Regions from separate parts of the Arthrobacter sp. ERGS1:01 genome, predicted to be linked through region 1. Evidence: riboswitches for the same ligand, from Rfam matches in the RefSeq annotation. Region 1 holds a riboswitch; the other holds the start of a gene.
What was found. A riboswitch is a leader RNA that binds a small molecule or an ion and turns the genes downstream of it on or off. The one in region 1 is predicted to bind cyclic di-AMP.

Region 1 (9,034 bases):
CTTCGTGCGCTGGCAGCGGCTCGGCCACCCCATAGGCCAGCGCCCGGGCCTCCTCCCACGTGTGGGGCAGTGCCCTGATGGGTTCGGCCTGCTCGGAGGGGGCCTCGGGCGCGGATTCCATGGGCCTACTCGGCCTGTTCGCCGGCGGCGCGCGGGGCGGACTCCGCAACGGCTTCGGCCGCGGCCAGCTTCTTGGCCATGCCCAGGGCGGCCGCCATGGCCGCGCTTTCGCTCGCCTGCCCGGAGCCTGCGGCCAGCCCGGCGGCGAGGCCCGCCACGAACGTGGTCAGGGGCGCCGCGGGGCGCACGATTGAATGGGCCGCCACGCCGGCCAGGTTCAGCACGGCGTGCGCGTCCACCTCAATGTCCGCTATTTCAAAGGCCGTCATGAGCTTGTGCAGCCATGCCTGTAGTACTTCGTCCTGGTTGTCCATTCCTCAGCCCTCCCCCGGCATGGCAATTCCCGCCAGCCGGGCGTCGTCCCACGTGTCAATGTCCGCCGTCGACCCCTGGGGGACGGCGCAATCCTTGGTGTTCACCCTAGCAAGCAGCGAGAAAACGGAGGCGTTGTGAAGCCGGTGCGCCGCCCGTGCCGCCGCCACCGCCTCCCGGAGCGGAGCCAAGGGGTAGATGGCGGCCAGCGGCTGGCTGCGTCCGCGATCGACCGCCATGACGCCCTCACCGGTCCCGCCTTCGGCCGGCGCGTTTTCAGCCGGCGCGGCCTCGTCCAGCGCAGCCAGTAGCGCCTGCGCCGTCTCGCCGACCCGTGGCATGTCGCACGCCAGGACCAGCACGTGGCCGTCGGTTCCGCCGAGCGCCGCAAGCCCGGCGGCAATCCCGGCTGCGGGCCCCGCAAAGGGCGGATCCTCCTGGACGGCCAGCACGCCATCCGGAGCAGGCCCCAGCCACGCCGCGATGCTCTCGGTAGGCCCGACGACGGCGATGCGCACGTCCCGCTCCTGCCCACACTCTTCGTCGGGCCAGGTCGCCGCCTGGGCCGCCCGCACGGTCCGGGCCAGCAGGGTCTCACCCCCGACGGTCAGGCCCGCCTTGGGGACCCCGCCCAGGCGCGTCGAGCGCCCGCCGCACAGAATGACCGCCCGCATGGGATTCCTTTCGCCGGCCGCATTGTTGCTCCATGCTAGCGGGCGGTTGGCAGGCTCCCGCATCACGCAAAAAGATAATTATGCATTCACTGCATATTTTCAGGAACTGCAAATATACTGGTTAGGTTCCGCGGCGATGCGCCGGGACCAGCTACACGCAAGGGCGGGGGAAGAAGGGGGCATGACCACCACGGAGGAGACCGAGTCACTGCGGTCCAGGAAGCGCAAGGCCACACAATCGGCCATTCGCCTGGCGGCAATCGAACTGGGGCTTGAACACGGCTACGAAAATGTCACGGTGGACATGATCTGTGAGGCCAGCATGGTTTCGCAGCGCACCTTCTTCAACTACTTCGGGTCCAAGGAAGGCGTCTACATCACCACCGCGAAGTCGATGCCCACCCCCGAACAGGTTGAGGCATTCGTGCGGGGGTCCGGGCCCAGCGTCTTCGCCGACCTCTTTAGCGTGGTCGCCGAGACAGTGGTGGACGGCGACACCGACCTTGAGGCGTTCCGGGCACGGCACCAGCTCATCCACCAATCCCCCGAGCTGCTGAATCGGGAAAAAGCCCGCATCAGCGAAACGGAAGACGTGTTTGTCGGCTACGTCATGGCCCGTTACCACTACCGGGGACGCAACGAAGTTGACACCCCGGATCTGGAGGACGAGGCCCGCATGGTGGTGGCCCTCGTATCGGGGGCCATGCGCTACGCCATGCAAAAGTGGGCCGCCGGCAACTTCACCGCCACCCGGGAGGACCTGGTCCGCTCCGCCTCCGACCTGATCCAGCGCATCACCGTCAACGAACACTGGCCGTAACGGCCGCCGTCGGCCCCGGCCGCCGCACGCACCACCCCTCACACTTTCTCTCGATGCTTAACACGTCACACGCATAGGAATTCACCATGGCAACAACCACCCAAACCGAGCATGCGCCGGCCCGGACCGATAAACGCAGCATCCTGCTGTTGTTTGCCGGGCTGATGCTGACCATGCTGCTTGCTTCACTTGACCAGACCATCTTCAGCACGGCCCTGCCCACCATTGTTGGCGAACTCCACGGCGTGAACGAGATGCTGTGGGTCATCACCATTTACATCCTCGCCTCGACCATCATGTTGCCCATCTATGGCAAGATGGGCGACCTGATGGGCCGCAAGCCCCTGTTCATCGGCGCCATCTCCATCTTCATCCTTGGCTCCATCGTGGGCGGCTTCGCCCAGGACATGACCTGGCTGATCATCGGCCGCGGCGTGCAGGGCTTGGGTGGCGGCGGTCTGATGCTGCTCTCGCAGGCCATCATCGCCGACGTCGTCCCGGCCAGGGAGCGCGGCCGCTACATGGGCGTCATGGGCGGCGTGTTCGCACTGTCCTCCGTGGCCGGCCCGCTGCTGGGTGGCTGGTTCACCGACGGGATCGGCTGGCGCTGGGGCCTGTGGATGAACATTCCGCTGGGCATCCTGGCCATCATCTCCGCCGTGTTCTTCCTCAAACTGCCCAAGCGCCCCCGCGTGCCCGGCCGTGTTGACGTCGCCGGCATGGCCCTGCTGGGCATCACCTCCACCCTGTTGGTGCTGGTGAGCACCTGGGGCGGCACCAAGTATGACTGGAATTCCCCCACCATCATCGGCATGGCCGTCGGCACCATTGCCGCCGCCGTTCTGTTTGTTTGGGTGGAGAGCCGGGCCGAGCACCCCATCATGTCGCTGCACCTGTTCAAGGACCGCAACTTCAACCTGACGACGGCGGCCGCCCTGATCACCGGTATCGCCATGTTCGGCACACTCGCCTACCTGCCCACCTATCTGCAGATGGTCACGGGCGCCAACGCCACCCAGGCAGGGCTGCTCATGATCCCGATGATGGCGGGACTGCTCATCACCTCGATCGGCTCCGGGCAACTGGTCAGCCGCACCGGCCGCTACAAGTGGCTGCCCATCACGGGCATGTTCATTGTTGCCGGCGCACTGGTGCTGCTGTCCTCCATGACACCGGCCATGCCGGTGTGGGTCATCTGCGCCTACCTGGCCATCATGGGCATCGGGCTTGGCATGAGCATGCAGATCCTGGTGCTGATCGTCCAAAACCAGTTCCCGAACTCCCAGGTGGGCATGGCCACGGCCTCCAGCAACTACTTTCGCCAGATCGGAGCCTCGCTGGGCTCCGCCGTCGTCGGAAGCCTCTTTGCCACGAGGCTGGCGAACCTGCTCATCGAGCGCATGAACGGCTCCGGGTCCGGCGGCTCCGGCGGAATCAACTCGCTGACCCCCGAGATCGTGCGGAACCTGCCCGCGGGAGTGCGCAATGTGGTGATTGGCGCCTATAACGACGCGCTGACCCCGATCTTCATCTACATGGTGCCGCTGCTGATCGTGGCCGGGATCCTGTTGCTGTTCGTGAAGGAGATCCCGCTCGCGACCACGATTGACCGGACCAGCTCAAAGACCGCCAACGCCACCGAGACGCACGGACCGGCCGTTGAAGAGACCGTTGTTGCCACGGCGACCGCGGCAGGCGGCGGAACTCCCCCGGCCCAGCCGTAGCCTCATCAGTCCAGCCGCGCTTGCGGCCTGGCCGCCAACGCGGCCGGGCTGCGGGCGCGGCTTTTCTGTGTCCGCGACCGGTTCGCAAGGAGGCTAGTCCCCCAGCAATCCGGCCTGCGTGCCGAGGGCAGCTATCAGGGAGCTGTGCGGATTCCTTAAAAAGCAAGGGACCCCATCCGAGGATGGGGTCCCTTTGCGTGAAGACTTGTTACTTAGTGGCCCATGGCGATGAAGACCGGGCCGGAGCCTACGTTGACCGAGTAGACAACGGTGCTTCCGAGGAAGCCGCCGTGGACAGCCTGGCCGTTGCCGATGTAAACAGCGATGTGGGCCATGCCCATGCCGCCGTCGGCGTAGTAGATGAGGTCGCCGGGCTGTGCTTCAGCCTGGGAAACCGTGCGGCCGAGGGCCAGGTAGCCTGCCGGCCAGCCGTGGAAGTTGATGCCGGCCGCAGCCAGGGAGTTGGTGGCCAGCATGGTGCAGTCCTGTGCGACACCGAGCTGGGCCAGGGCGGCAGCTGCGATGGTGGCACCAATGCCGCTCTTGGCAACAGGCTTTGCAGCCTCTGCCGGAGCTTCGGTGGTGGTCACGGTGGGGGCTGCAGCCGGTGCTGCAACCTCGGCGGCCGGAGCCACGTCGGCGGCGGGTGCTGCCACTGCCTCTGCTGCGGGTGCTTCCTGTGCAACCTCGTTGCTCTGGGCTGCTACGACGGGAGCCTCAACAACAGGAGCCGGCGTAGAGGAGACAACGGGGCTGGCGAAGGAGATCTTCACCGTTGATGCTGCCGTCACTGCGGAGGCGAGCTCCGAATTCAGGCTCAGCGTGGTGCCACCGTCGGAGGCGCGCTCCACGGTGGGGGTAGCTGCATTTGCTGCAATTCCTGAGGTAAGTACGAGCCCTGAGGCTGCTGCAATAACAGCGGCTTGACGACCGACACCACCGACGTTGGAGCTGACGGCTTTCGTGATGACGGAGATCGGGCTGGTCTTAGCGACTTCGGCGCGGTGGCGCCCAAGAGCGGTATTTGAAGACAAGAAGGATCCTCTCCCAAAGCCTGCGAGGTAAGCTGTCGGATTCGGATGGGAGTCACCCGGCCGCTTGGCGCATCCTCAAGTGGAAAGAATGTTCTCTTCCCACGAAGGCGCTTCTGCGACTTCACCCCTAGGACTTCTGAAAACGAAGCCCGAATATTGGTTCCCCCGCCCCTGCCAGACGATTGATACGAACGGACCATGGGCGGTGGCAGAGCTAGGCAATCCACTCATGGGCGCCCTCTTGATTCGAAGTTGGCGCGATTACGACGGTACAACAGATTTTCCCCAATGTCACGTTCAGGTCACGGTCAGGTGGTCACTCCGTGACCTAAACGACCCTGTGGAGGAATTAAAGCCAACCCATCGGATCGACGGTCTCGTCGTCGACAATTACCTCGAAGTGCAGGTGGCAGCCGGTGGAGGCTCCCGTGGTGCCACTGAGGGCCACTTGCTGGCCGCGCTCGATCTTCTGACCAACCTTCACGCCAATGGAGCTGAGGTGGTTGTAGGAGGTGGAGAGGCCGTTGCCATGGGAAATGACAACCCGGTTTCCGCCGCCATATTCATGCCAGCCGGCGAACGTCACGGTGCCACCGGCGGCCGCAAAGACGGCCGTTGAGCACGCAATGGCATAGTCCTGGCCGGTGTGCATCTCGCCCGCTGAGCCGGTGAGCGGGTTGATCCGCTGGCCGAACGGGGAGGACTTGACGAGGGTCTTCAGGGGGGCCGACAGCGTGCCCTTGGCTGCCTGTGGCGTGACCTTGGCGGCGGTGACCTTCAGGGTTTCCTTCAGCTGGCCGTCGGGATTCAAGACGCTGGCGACATTTGGCGTCACAAAGGAAATCGGCACATCGGCGGCCGCGGTGACAACGGATTCCGTCGCGGACACGGTCTTCATCTCAACATTGGCTACCGGGACGCTCACTGCTGAGGGTACGGTCACGGCCAGTGCAAGACCCGTGGCGGCCAGGGCGATGCCTACTTTTTGCCCGGCACCGTTGGCCAGACCGGCCCGCACCAGCCCGGCGATGGCGCCCTGGGATTCGGTGCCTGCACGCTCGGCAGCCAGGGCCTCACGGCGGCTTCCTGATGCGGTGGAAAGTTCGGGGGAAGAAAGGGGCGCGGTCGCTCGACGGCGGCCGTGCTGCTTAACCTCGGACACTAATTACCTCTCTGTTGGACACCTGCGGAGTTAGCTGTCGGATTCGGATCAGAGAGTGTTTCATTTGATCCGGCCCGGTCCGCGGCACACGTCTGTCCAAGGCACAGTCGCAGGGACTGCGTCGCAAAGGATTTCGAGTGCCGGCCAACCAGGCTTCACCCCAAGACGAATAGGAAATTCGCCGGTTGTGGTTCCCCCGTCCTTGCCTGATGTATTTCAGCCCAACGTCCGGAGGCAAGGCTCAGTGCCGGAGGTTGGTAACGCTTTGGTTACAGCGTCAGCTTGTTACTATACGGTAAATTTCGTGCCCGTGATAATTCCGTTACATTTCACACATGTCTCCGGCGCACGCCAAAGGCACGGTGGAGCCCATGGTTTTTGCTTTTTAGTTCATGGAGACAAACACGTGGGATGCAACCTCGGGCGGCAATTCCAGCGCCCCGTCGATCCCGGGCACCCGGACGGAAATGTACTCGCCCACCTGGGCCAGGGAAATCCTTGCCCCGGGGCGCAAACCGCCCTCGTCCAGCTGGGTCAACAGCTCCGGTTCCACCTGGATGCGCTCGGAAAGCCGGTGGATGGTGACCGACTGCTCGGGTGAATACGTGGCCATGGCATCGACGAGGGTCACCAGGCCCGCGGCGAAGAGCGGCGCAACGTCCCCGCCCAGCTCCTCCAGCCCCGGAATCGGGTTGCCGTAGGGGGATTCGTCGGGACGGCCCAGCAGTTCATAGAGGCGTTGTTCAACGCGCTCGCTCATCACATGCTCCCAGCGGCACGCCTCCTCATGGACGTAGGCCCAGTCCAGGCCGATCACGTCGGAGAGGAGCCTTTCGGCCAGGCGGTGCTTGCGCATGACGCGGGTGGCTTTGTCGCGGCCGGCGGGAGTCAGTTCCAGGTGGCGGTCGCCGGAAACGATCACCAGGCCGTCGCGTTCCATGCGCCCGATGGTCTGTGAGACGGTGGGGCCGGAGTGGTGGAGGCGTTCGGCGATGCGCGCCCGCAGGGCGGTGATGTTCTCTTCCTCCAACTCCAGAATGGTTCGCAAATACATTTCCGTCGTGTCGATCAAATCTGTCACGTCAGATTCCTCCTTATATAGAGCGAGATTCCGGGCAGGGGCTTGTTGTCTCTACGTTATCGCGCTTAATACAAGGGAAGAAAACGGCCCTTTGTTCCCGCGCGCGTTTCCGGGCGGCCGCGGCCCGGCGGCGATTGTTTCAGCATGCGGCCCACATTTCGGGATGCATGCGGTCCTACGGCAGAATTGGCAACATCCAATGACGCCGTAAAACTTCCATCGTACTAACTTTTGGAGCACCTCGTGAGCGAATCACTGCCTCTCACCATCCCCGCCAACCTGCGCCCGGCCGACGGCCGTTTTGGCGCAGGCCCGTCCAAGGTCCGCCCGGAGCAGATTGCGGCGTTGTCTGCCGCCGGTGCATCCTTGCTGGGAACATCCCACCGCCAGGCTCCCGTGAAGAACCTTGTCGGTGAGGTCCGCAGCGGCCTGATGGACTTCTTCAACGCCCCGGACGGCTATGAGGTCATCATGGGCGTTGGCGGCTCCACTGCGTTCTGGGATGTTGCCTCGTTCGGGCTGGTCGAGAAGAAGGCCCAGCACCTGTCGTTTGGCGAGTTTGGCTCAAAGTTTGCCTCGGCCACCAACAACGCCCCGTTCCTGGATGCCTCCTCGATCATCAAGGCCGAGCCTGGCACGCGCCCGGTGGCTGTCGCCGAGGCCGGCGTCGACGTGTACGCGTGGCCGCAGAATGAGACGTCCACCGGTGTGGCTGCACCGGTCAAGCGTGTTGCCGGGGCCGACGACGGCGCCCTGGTGGTCATTGACGCCACCTCCGCCGCCGGTGGCCTGCACGTGGACGTCAGTGAATCGGACGTCTACTACTTCGCTCCTCAAAAGAACTTCGCCTCCGACGGCGGCCTGTGGCTTGGCCTGTTCTCCCCCGCAGCCCTGGAGCGGGCAGCCCGCATTGCCGCGACGGACCGCTGGGTGCCCGACTTCCTGAACCTGAAGACGGCGATCGACAACTCTCTGGTCAACCAGACGTACAACACGCCCGCGCTCTCCACCCTGGTGACGCTGAACGAACAGCTCAGCTGGCTCAACTCCAACGGCGGCCTCGACTTTGCCTCCAAGCGCACCGCCGATTCCGCCGGCCGCCTGTACTCCTGGGCCGAGGCCTCCTCCGTCGCCACCCCGTTCGTGGTGAACCCCGAGGACCGCTCCAACGTGATCGTCACGATCGACTTTGACGAGTCGGTGGACGCCGCCGCGGTGGCCAAGGTGCTGCGCGCCAACGGCATCGTCGACACCGAGCCCTACCGCAAGCTGGGCCGCAACCAGCTGCGCGTGGCCACGTTCGTCGCGATCGAGCCTGACGACGTCACCGCGCTGACCAAGTGCATCGACTACGTGGTGGAAAACCTCTAGCCGATCCCACCCACAACGTTGAGAGCCCAGATAATCACCATGATTATCTGGGCTCTCAACGTTTGGGGATGTGTCCCCGCGAAACACCGGGGAGCGAGGTCAGTCCTCGGCGGGCTCGGAGTCAGTCTCCGAGGCGTCGTCGTCGTCGTCGTGACCGGGCTCCTCGTGATCCTCGTCGTCGTGTTCCGGCTCGTCGTGATGCTCGGGCTCGACGGGTTCATCGGGCGTGGCGTCTTCGGGGCGGACGCGCTCGGCCCACGGCACCCACGGCGGGGCCAGCACGGAGTCGTTGGTGGGCAGCATGCCGACCTCGTTGACCGTGACGTCCTTGGACCGGGACACCCGGGTCACCGTGGCGAACCACTGCCAGCCGACGTAGCCGGGCAGCAGGCATTCAAAGAGATGCGTGACCACCCTGACGCCTTCGCTGCGGGCCGCGACGTGCTTGCCAATGTTGTCATTGGCGGCAATCTCCCGGACGGCGGCGCGTGCGGTGGAGACGGCGTCGGCCAGGAAGGCGTCGGGCTTGCCCACCCGCCACACGGGCACGCCCGGGCGCGGCTCGGGCGCCGAAGCGGCGGCCTCTACCGTGGTGGTGGCGGATTCAGTGGGAAGTTCGGTCATGGTGGGCACCGTTACGCGTCGAAGTTGTCGGCAACCTTGCGCAACGCGGCGGCAATCTTGCTCGCGTCACCTTCAGGGTATTTGCCGTTGGTCAGGGATCCTACGGAACGCT
Region 2 (9,034 bases), on a different replicon from region 1:
GTCAGGACGCCGGTGGTGGGCAGACCTGCCAGTATTTGGGCGTCCGCGTTGGTGAGTTTCTGATGGGCGCCGGTGGCGTCCAGGATGCCCGCGTAACTGACGACGCCATTGCTCAGCACACCGCTGAGCTGCCCGGCGCTCGTGGCCCGGGCATTGAGCGGGTCCCGGGTGCCCCCGGCCGGCGGGGCGGAGAAGTAGAACTGGTTGGTGCGCAGGCTGGCCTGCTGGACGGAAGCGTCGAGCTGGTTGTTCAACGAAACACTGATCGTTGTGTAACTGACAAAACCCACCAGCGCACAAATGACCGTGAGCAGGGCAAGCATGACGGCGACAAGGCGGGTGCGCAGGTGCCAGGTGCCAGGGTGGATGGCCCGGGAGGCGGTGGCACGCAGGCTTGCCAACGCGGAGCGGCCCGCCGTTCCGTCTGTTTTCCCCGTCGCTGCCGGGGCGCCGTGGGTTACGCGCATGGCTTGATGACGTAACCGGCGCCGCGGACTGTGTGGATCATGGGTTCGTTGTCGGCGTCGATCTTCTTGCGCAGGTAGGAGATGTACAGCTCCACGATGTTGCTTTGGCCGCCGAAGTCGTAATCCCAGACCCGGTCGAGGATGCGGGCCTTGCTCATCACGTGGCGCGGGTTCTCCATCAGGAACTGCAACAGCTCAAACTCGGTGCTGGTGAGCGGGATGTCGACGCCGGCGCGAGCCACCTCGCGGGTGTCGCGGTTCAGGACGAGGTCGCCCACCGTGAGTTCGGCGGAATTGGGGGCCGTGACGCCGGCGCGTTGGACGATCCGGTGCAGGCGCAACAGCACCTCCTCCATGCTGAACGGCTTCGTGACATAATCGTCGCCACCGGCCGACAGCCCGGTCAGCTTGTCCTCGACGGCGTCCTTCGCCGTGAGGAACAAGGCCGGAATATCCGGGTAGATCGTGCGGATTCGGCCCAGCAATTCCACGCCGTCCATGCCGGGCATCATGACATCAAGGACCAGTACATCGGGGTGGAAGGCGCGGGCCGTCTTCAATGCGGCCTGGCCGTCGTGGGCCACGGCGATCTCCCAGCCGGCCAGTTCAAGGCCCATGCGCATCAGGTCCGCCAGCGACTCCTCGTCGTCTACGACGAGCGCGCGGATCGGCTCACCGCCTGGGCGGGTGAGTTTGCTGAGGCCGGCCGATGCAAAAGGAAGGGACATGCATCCATTCTCTGACGCTTGACCCGAATCCGTCTGTACGATTCCTGAATGTTCTCTGTGTTTCAGGGGCCTCATCCCGGCGCCCGCGTGAGACAGACCCGGGACCGCGAAACAGTGGCTGGCCAACGCCTGTTTCGCGGGGAAGAGTCTGTTTCGTGCCCCAGGGTCTGTCTCGGGCGCGTCCCGGGAACGACAAAGGCCCCTGCTTCCCTTATAAACAAAGGGAAGCAGGGGCCTTGCCACTTGGCGGTGACGGTGGGATTTGAACCCACGTCAGGCTCTCACCTGAACAACATTTCGAGTGTTGCACCTTCGGCCGCTCGGACACGTCACCAACGCGTCAACCTTACCGGGTCAACGGCCCACAACAAAAATGAGTGCAGCGGCGGCCGCCCCGATGGGGCAGGATAGGCGCATGGACAGTGCGACGCAGCGTGCCTGGAGCTGGCACAAACAAGGCTTGGACGGCTCGTTGGCGGGCAAAAATGCGGCGGAAACGCTCACCGCCGCCGGCTGGGCCCGCTCGGTGGGCGGAGCCAATCCCTACCTGTCCTTATTTGCGCGTGCGGGGATCCGGCGGGAAGAGGCCGACGCCGACGTCGCGGCCCTGCGCATCCATGAACTGCCGACGGCGCGCGGCTGCACCTATGTGCTCGGCGCGGACGACTACCCGTGGGCGCTCACACTCGGACTGGCGGCCGCCGAAACGCAGGCGAAGGTCCTGGACAAGCTCGACGTCCCCCGAGCGGATCTGGCCACCCTGGAACAGCAGGTCCTCGCGGTCCTGACGGACGCCGTCGAACCTCTTGACCCCAAGCAACTCAAGGACCAGCTGGGCGATGCCGTCCGCAGCCTCGGCGAGGCCGGCAAGAAGAAGGGCGCCTCCACCACGCTTCCCGCCGCCCTGGGCCTGCTGCAGGCGGACGGCCGGATCCGGCGCGTTCCGGTCAACGGCCGGCTGGACCAGCAGCGCTACGCGTACACGGCATGGGGCCTGGAAGCGGCCGCCGGGACGCCCGAGCAGGCCAGGACTACGCTCATGGAGCGCTACCTTGGCTGGACTGGCGGCGCAACGCTCAAGCAAACCCAGTGGTTCACCGCATTCACCGTGGCCCAAAGCAAGGCGGCGCTGGCGGGTGCCGGCGCGATCGAGGTTGACGGCCTGTGGATACTGCCGGCAGACGCCGAGGCGCGCGCCACCTTCACGGCGCCCAAGGACGAACAAATCCAGCTGCTCGCGGGAACCGACGCGTTGTTCCTGCTCCGGCGCAACGCCGGCGACCACTTCGCCGAACAAGACCAGGACCGCCAACTTGAGACCACCCGCCTGGCCCTGACCGCCGACCTGCCCGACCATCCCATCGTGGACCGCGGGCGCATCATCGGCCTGTGGCAATACGATCCCGCCGGGGAACGCATTGCCCACTGGCTCTTTGACGCACCCACCAAGGCCGTGGCGCACCGGATCAAGGAGGTGGAGGCGTTCATCCGCGAGGACCTGGGAGACTTCCGCTCCTTCAGCCTGGATTCACCGGCGTCGCGCGCGAAGCGCATCGCGGCCCTGGACGCGGCCGGTACCGCCTAGCCACGCGTCGGGCTGGGCGCCGACCCCGCGCCACACGATGCGCTCACCCATCGAGACGCTCATCTCGCCAAACTGGGGGCCGGCGTCGCCCAGGGTATAGGGCTGCATGATGCTCAGGGATGCGCCTTCAACGTGTTCGGTTGCCAGGTGGACGGCGTCCGTGCCCTGGTACCGCAGCGTGACGTCGGAGACCACGATGGACGCGCGAAGCTCATCTCGGCGTTCGGTCAGGCCGTGGTAGCAGTCGGCGATGATCTCCGTCGATTCGGGATTCTCCTCCTGGCGCGGTTCGGCCATGATGTAGACGGGCTGGCCGTCCGTGCCGATGCCGGCCGCAAACGGCAGGAACTCCCCGTACTTGCCCAGGCACTGGTGCGCAAAGGGCAGGGCGATGTTCAGCAAATTCTCCAGGTCCTCCTGCGCCGCCTCGGACACTGAATCCCGCCATGATGCCACTGCAAACCCCCGAATAAATTGTCCTGCGCCCGGTTATCGGGCCCGGCAGCCGACTTTATCAAGGCGCCGCGGCTGGTGCGGGAGCGGTTAGCGGTGGGCGCCGAAGAAATCCTTCAGCAGCACGGCGCATTCGTCCTCCCTGACGCCCGGGAACACCTCCACCCAATGGTTGAGCCTGCGTTCGCGCAGCACGTCAAACACGGACCCGGCTGCACCGGCCTTCTCATCCCAGGCACCAAAGACGACGCGCGGCACCCGGGCCAGCACGATGGCCCCGGCACACATGGTGCACGGCTCCAGCGTGACCACCAGGGTGCATCCCTCCAGCCGCCAGGCGTCCAGCTTTTGTGCCGCCTGGCGGATGGCCACGACCTCCGCGTGTGCCGTCGGATCCTTGTGCGCCTCACGTTCGTTGCGCCCCACACCCAGCACCGCGCCGTCGGGCCCGAGGACGACGGCGCCAATCGGCACGTCTCCCGTGGCCAGGGCCAGCTGCGCCTGTTCGAGGGCCAGACCCATCCACCGGGCATGCGCCGTCGTGGCGGGGGTCTCGATTTGGCGGGATTTCGCAGTGGAGGACACGGCTCAATGGTAGCTTTTATCTATGCGCGTACTGGTTGCGGATCATCCGCTGATTGCCCACAAATTAACCGTCCTGCGGGACAAGACCACCCCGTCGCCGATTTTTCGGCAGCTGACGGAGGAGCTTGTCACCCTGCTGGCGTACGAGGCGACTCGCGAAGTCCGCGTCGAGCCCGTCAACATTGAAACTCCCGTGACCGCCACCGTGGGTACCGGACTGACCAAGCCCACCCCCCTGGTGGTGCCGATCCTGCGCGCCGGCCTGGGCATGCTCGAGGGCATGACCCGCCTGCTCCCCACGGCCGAGGTCGGCTTCTTGGGCATGGCCCGCAACGAGGAAACCCTCGAGGCCATCACCTACGCCGAACGCCTCCCCGAGGACCTGACCGGCCGCCAGGTGTACGTCCTGGACCCGATGCTGGCCACCGGCGGCACGCTGATCGAGGCGTTCAAGTTCCTGTTTGACCGCGGCGCGGCCGACATCACCTGCATCTGCCTGCTGGCAGCCCCCGAGGGCCTGGCCAAGCTCGAGGCCGCCCATGGCGACCGCGACAATGTCCACGTGGTCCTGGCCTCGATCGACGAAGGCCTCAACGAGCAGTCCTACATCGTGCCCGGCCTGGGCGACGCCGGCGACCGCCTCTACGGCGTCGTGGACTAACCCACGCTTGCCACCTAAAACTGTGACGCGGTAGTTGCTGAAAACGTTCTCGTTTTTAGCAACTACCGCGTCACAGTTGGTTAAGGCGCAATTCGTGCCGGCCTAGTACCAGCCGACGGCCACTTCCTGAGCCCAGGCGCCGCAGGGGCTGCCGTAGCGCTCCGAAATGTAGCCCAGGCCCCACTGGATCTGCGTCTTGTAATTGGTGCGGTAATCCGCCCCGGCGCTGGCCATCTTCTCGGCCGGCAGCGACTGGGCAATGCCGTACGCGCCGCTGGAGACGTTCTCGGCGGACGTCAGCCAGCTGGACTCCTGCGTCCACAGCTGGTTCAGGCAGCCCATCTGGTCCTGGCCCCAGCCCTTGGAAGCCAACAGGCTTGAGGCGTAGGCCTGGGCCGCGGCCGGATCATCGACCAGCGCCGGAGCGGCGGCCTTCACTGGAGCAGCGGCCTTGACCGGTGCAGCAGCCTTGGCCGGAGTGGGCGTGGGCGTCGCAACGGGAGTTACGGCGTCGGCCTCGCTCTTGACGGTGGTGGAGGGCTTGGCTGCAGCCTTCGTGGAGCCGACCTGGATCCGGGAGAAGTCGATGGCGATGTCCGTGGGCGCCGAAATGGCGGACGGGGTCGCTGCGGCAGACGGGGCCGCCGTGGCCGCGACGGTGGCAACATAGCTTGCCGCGGACAGAGTGTTGCTGGAGGTGTTGGTGGCCGCCTGGGCGAGTCCGCCGCCGGCCAGCAAGACGCCGGCTACGGCAACAATGGCCATGCGCCGGACGGGGCCGGCGGCCTTGGAGCGGGAGCGGGCCGCTGCACGGGTACCGGTTGCGGTCGGTGCGGTTTCGGCTGTGGATGGGCGGACTGATTCGGCGCGGCGTCGGCCGTGCTGGGGTGCTGCAGACATAGAAATAGAGCCTCTCTACGCCTGCGAGGTGAGCTGTCGGGAACGGATTAGAGCATCCGGCCGGGCGGCAGGCAGCAACAACTGCTTGCGTTTCGGCTTAACCCCAAGGGCATCCAAGTGGAGGCCCGTAAAGATTGGGTCCCCCGTCTCTGCCATACATGTGAACGGGAAATGGGCGGCGGCAGAGCTCGGCGATCCGTCCATTTGTGCCAAGGAACCGTGGGTGGTTCGGCGGGCACGTTTTTCACACTACCCAACCTTTTCGGTGATGTCACATTTTGGTAACGGCCGTGAGGGGTTTCATATTTACTTAGCATTGCTAATGAACTAGGCTGCTTTGTAGTAGATACGTAACCTTGTGAGCCAGGCAGATACAGACGATGACGCAGAATTCAATGAAACTTTCGACGCCGGGGCCAGCCCCGGAAGCGACCCCTCCGCAACGCCAGGCGCGGACCGAGGGGGTGACGAAGAACACATCACGACCCACCGGCGCGGCGCCGCTCGCCGCCGAACTTCGTGTGGCAATCATGCGCACCTCGCGCAGGCTGCGCGCGGAAGCCGCCTCCCATGACATCAGCCCCGGCCAGTACTCGGTCTTGGCCGCCATCCTTCGCGCCTCCATGACGGTTGGCCAGCTGGCCGAACGCGAAAAAATCCAGGCACCGTCCATGACCCGGATCGTCAACGACCTGGCCGCCGCCGGCCATGTCACGCGGGGGGCAAACCCGCTGGACAAGCGCCAGGTGCTGGTCCAGATCACCGACGACGGCGCCGCGGTGCTGGAGCGGGCCCGGAACAAGCGCACCCAGTGGCTGGCCAAGCGGGTGGCCGCACTGACGCCCGAACAACGTGCCACGCTCCATGAAGCGGCCCTGATCCTGGCGGAGATGAGCAGCTCATGAACGCCATGTTCCGCGCCCTGAAGGTGTTCAACTACCGGCTCTGGGTGACCGGGGCATTGGTTTCAAACATCGGCACCTGGATGCAGCGCGTTGCCCAGGACTGGCTGGTGCTGACGGTGTTGACGCACAATTCCGGAACCGCAGCAGGCATCACCACCGGCCTGCAGTTCCTCCCGATCGTCTTCCTTGGGCCCTTTGCCGGGCTGCTGGGCGACAGGGTCAACAAACGCAAGCTTCTGCTGTGCACCCAGACGGCCATGGGCCTGTGTGCATTGCTGCTGGGGCTCCTGGTGGTCACCCACTCGGTGCAACTGTGGCACGTCTACGTGCTGGCCCTGCTGCTCGGTGTTGCCAGCGCCTTTGACGCCCCGTCGCGCCAGGCGTTTGTCTCCGAGGTGGTCGCCAAGGCCGACGTCCCCAACGCCGTCGCCCTCAACAGCGCCTCCTTCAACCTGGCCCGCCTGGCCGGCCCCGGTGTCGCCGGACTGGTCATCGCCGCCTTCGGCACGGGCCCGGCATTCCTGATCAACGCGGCCAGTTTCGCGGCCGTGATCGTCTCCCTGTGGCGGATGCGGGTTTCGGAACTGCAACCATCCGTTCGCGTGCCGCGGGCAAAGGGGCAGATCCGCGAGGGCTTCTCCTACATCCGGCAACGCCCGGACCTGATGATGATCATGGCGCTGGTGTTCATGATCGGCACCTTCGGGATGAATTTCCAGATCACCAACGCCCTGATGGCCACCACCATCTTCCATCTGGGGCCGGGCGAATACGGCCTGCTGGGCTCGGTCATGGCCGTGGGCACCCTGGCGGCGGCCCTGCTGGCCGCCCGCCGCAAGAACATGCGCATGGCCTACATTGTTGGCGGGGCGCTGGCCTTCGGGGTGACGGTGGCCATCGCCGCCTTCATGCCCAGCTACGCCCTGTACGCCCTGGCACTGGTCCCGGTGGGCCTGGCCTCCCTCACCTTCATGAACGCCTGCAACACCACCGTCCAGCTGACCACGGATTCGGCCATGCGCGGACGCGTATTGGCCGTCTACATGGCCGTGCTGCAGGGCGGGACGCCCATCGGGGCGCCGCTGGTGGGTTGGATCGCCACGGAGTTCGGCGCCCGCTGGTCCCTGGGGATCGGCGCGGTCGTGTCCGTTGCGGCGGCACTCATTGCGCTGGCCATGATGAACAGGCGCAACCACGTCCGCTTCCGCGACCAGGTACGCGGCCTGCGTCCCTTCGCCATGGCGCAGGCACTGCACCGCTGATTCCGGCAACTCCGGGGTCCTGCAACGCGGGTCAAAAAGGGCCGTTGCGGGGCCGGAGAGTGCAGCGCATTACGTGAACTTCTGTTTACCTAGCGTAAAATGCTGGGGATTATCTGGGTGTCCAAAAGGGCTTGCGGCAGGCCACCGCGGCAGACAAAAACGCTGGATGAATTAATTTATTGAAAAGCGGACTTGCGTCGAATATTTTTCACGGATAGGCATCAAAATTGTGATTTTGTTTGACGCAAGCCGTCATCGGCGATTCAAATGAGATCAAAGTGACAGTGTTACCTTCATCACAAAATACGCCAAAGTCTCAAAATGTGGACGTATTGCCCCATTGTTACTTGCAAGTTCCGTTTATTACGTAGGACACTGACTTATGTGAACACCCACTCAGTGAATTCTGCAGCCGCAGCAACCGTCCTTGATGACACCCATGGACGGTTCTTGTGTAGTTGTCGAATGCCGGCCTAGCTCACAACCCATTTGTTTTAGGCACTTTCGGCCATCTGGCCAGCCCCTGACCGGGCATTTAGTCCCGGCCCGCCGGGATACGAAAAAAGCATTCGCGCCGTAGGATACGGCCATACACCTAGGTAGTTCAATGTCTGTAGCTTCCGGATACGTCCACATCTCAGTTCGAAATGCAGCCAAGGCAGTTGCCCGCGGCGGCTCGCAAAACCCGCTGGCCAGGGCACCCCAGCAGGATCAGCCGTCCTACGGCAATCCCGCCGCCTACCGCCGCGATAACGACGCCGTCGCCGCCCGGCTGCGCGCCGTCCCCCCGATCGACGCCCACCCCATGACGGCGCCCACCCCCGTCATTGCCGGCAGCGACAAGCTCCGCGGCGTCAGCCCGGACAACGTGGCCCGCGGTTTCGTGCTCTACGTCGGGGTGGATGAAGACACCGCCGCCGCCGCCGGAACTTCGCTCGCCAAACTGGCCCAGGACATCCGCGCCTACGCCCAGAGCCTCGTCCCGCAGGCCCAAAGCTACGCAGCCGTGGCAATTGCGCCGTCGGACGCGGTGGGAACCGCGCTTGACGTGGTCCGCTCCACGTTCGGCGACCCCACCGTGGCCAACCGCCAGCGCCAGGAAGCCGTCCGCGTGCCCGTCGCCGCCGAACAGCGCCCCTCCGGCGTGCTCATCGACCTGGCCCGCCGCGAGGTCCACCTCGACGGGGAAACCCTGAACCTGACGTTCAAGGAATTTGAACTCCTGAACTACCTGGTGGAGAACGGCACCCGCACCGTGGGCCGCGACGAGCTCCTGGAAGGGCTCTGGAGCAACGCCGACGAGATCCCCAACGAACGCACCATCGACGTCCACATTCGCCGCCTGCGCTCCAAACTGGGCCGCCTGGCCAACACGGTCCGCACCGTGCGCGGCGAGGGCTACCGCTTCTACGAGCACCCCGAAGTGGTTGTCTGGGCCGCCCCGGAATACTCCATCTAGTCCCCACGCCCTCCCACTGCCCGCAGGCT

Region 2: linked by a shared signal. The riboswitch ahead of AL755_RS02310 (hypothetical protein) and the one ahead of AL755_RS24275 (M23 family metallopeptidase) in region 1 are both predicted to bind cyclic di-AMP.

What each region holds. Positions count from the first base shown of each region.
Region 1 is NZ_CP012479.1:148,122-157,155, reverse strand. Features, by position in the region: gene AL755_RS04735 (molybdopterin molybdotransferase MoeA) at 1-121, opposite strand, end outside; gene AL755_RS23945 (DUF6457 domain-containing protein) at 126-434, opposite strand; gene mobA (molybdenum cofactor guanylyltransferase) at 438-1,106, opposite strand; gene AL755_RS04720 (TetR/AcrR family transcriptional regulator) at 1,288-1,926, shown strand; gene AL755_RS04715 (MDR family MFS transporter) at 2,013-3,650, shown strand; gene AL755_RS04710 (NlpC/P60 family protein) at 3,863-4,684, opposite strand; cyclic di-AMP (ydaO/yuaA leader) riboswitch at 4,688-4,899, opposite strand; gene AL755_RS24275 (M23 family metallopeptidase) at 5,034-5,846, opposite strand; cyclic di-AMP (ydaO/yuaA leader) riboswitch at 5,851-6,078, opposite strand; gene AL755_RS04700 (metal-dependent transcriptional regulator) at 6,232-6,927, opposite strand; gene serC (phosphoserine transaminase) at 7,171-8,298, shown strand; gene AL755_RS04690 (DUF3027 domain-containing protein) at 8,398-8,922, opposite strand; gene AL755_RS04685 (cold-shock protein) at 8,934-9,034, opposite strand, start outside.
Region 2 is NZ_CP012477.1:490,976-500,009, forward strand. Features, by position in the region: gene AL755_RS02275 (sensor histidine kinase) at 1-467, opposite strand, end outside; gene AL755_RS02280 (response regulator transcription factor) at 458-1,195, opposite strand; tRNA gene AL755_RS02285 (tRNA-Ser) at 1,440-1,529, opposite strand; gene AL755_RS02290 (DNA glycosylase AlkZ-like family protein) at 1,611-2,780, shown strand; gene AL755_RS02295 (hypothetical protein) at 2,724-3,215, opposite strand; gene tadA (tRNA adenosine(34) deaminase TadA) at 3,324-3,755, opposite strand; gene upp (uracil phosphoribosyltransferase) at 3,841-4,479, shown strand; gene AL755_RS02310 (hypothetical protein) at 4,582-5,379, opposite strand; cyclic di-AMP (ydaO/yuaA leader) riboswitch at 5,386-5,567, opposite strand; gene AL755_RS02315 (MarR family winged helix-turn-helix transcriptional regulator) at 5,844-6,284, shown strand; gene AL755_RS02320 (MFS transporter) at 6,281-7,546, shown strand; gene AL755_RS02325 (winged helix-turn-helix domain-containing protein) at 8,154-9,005, shown strand.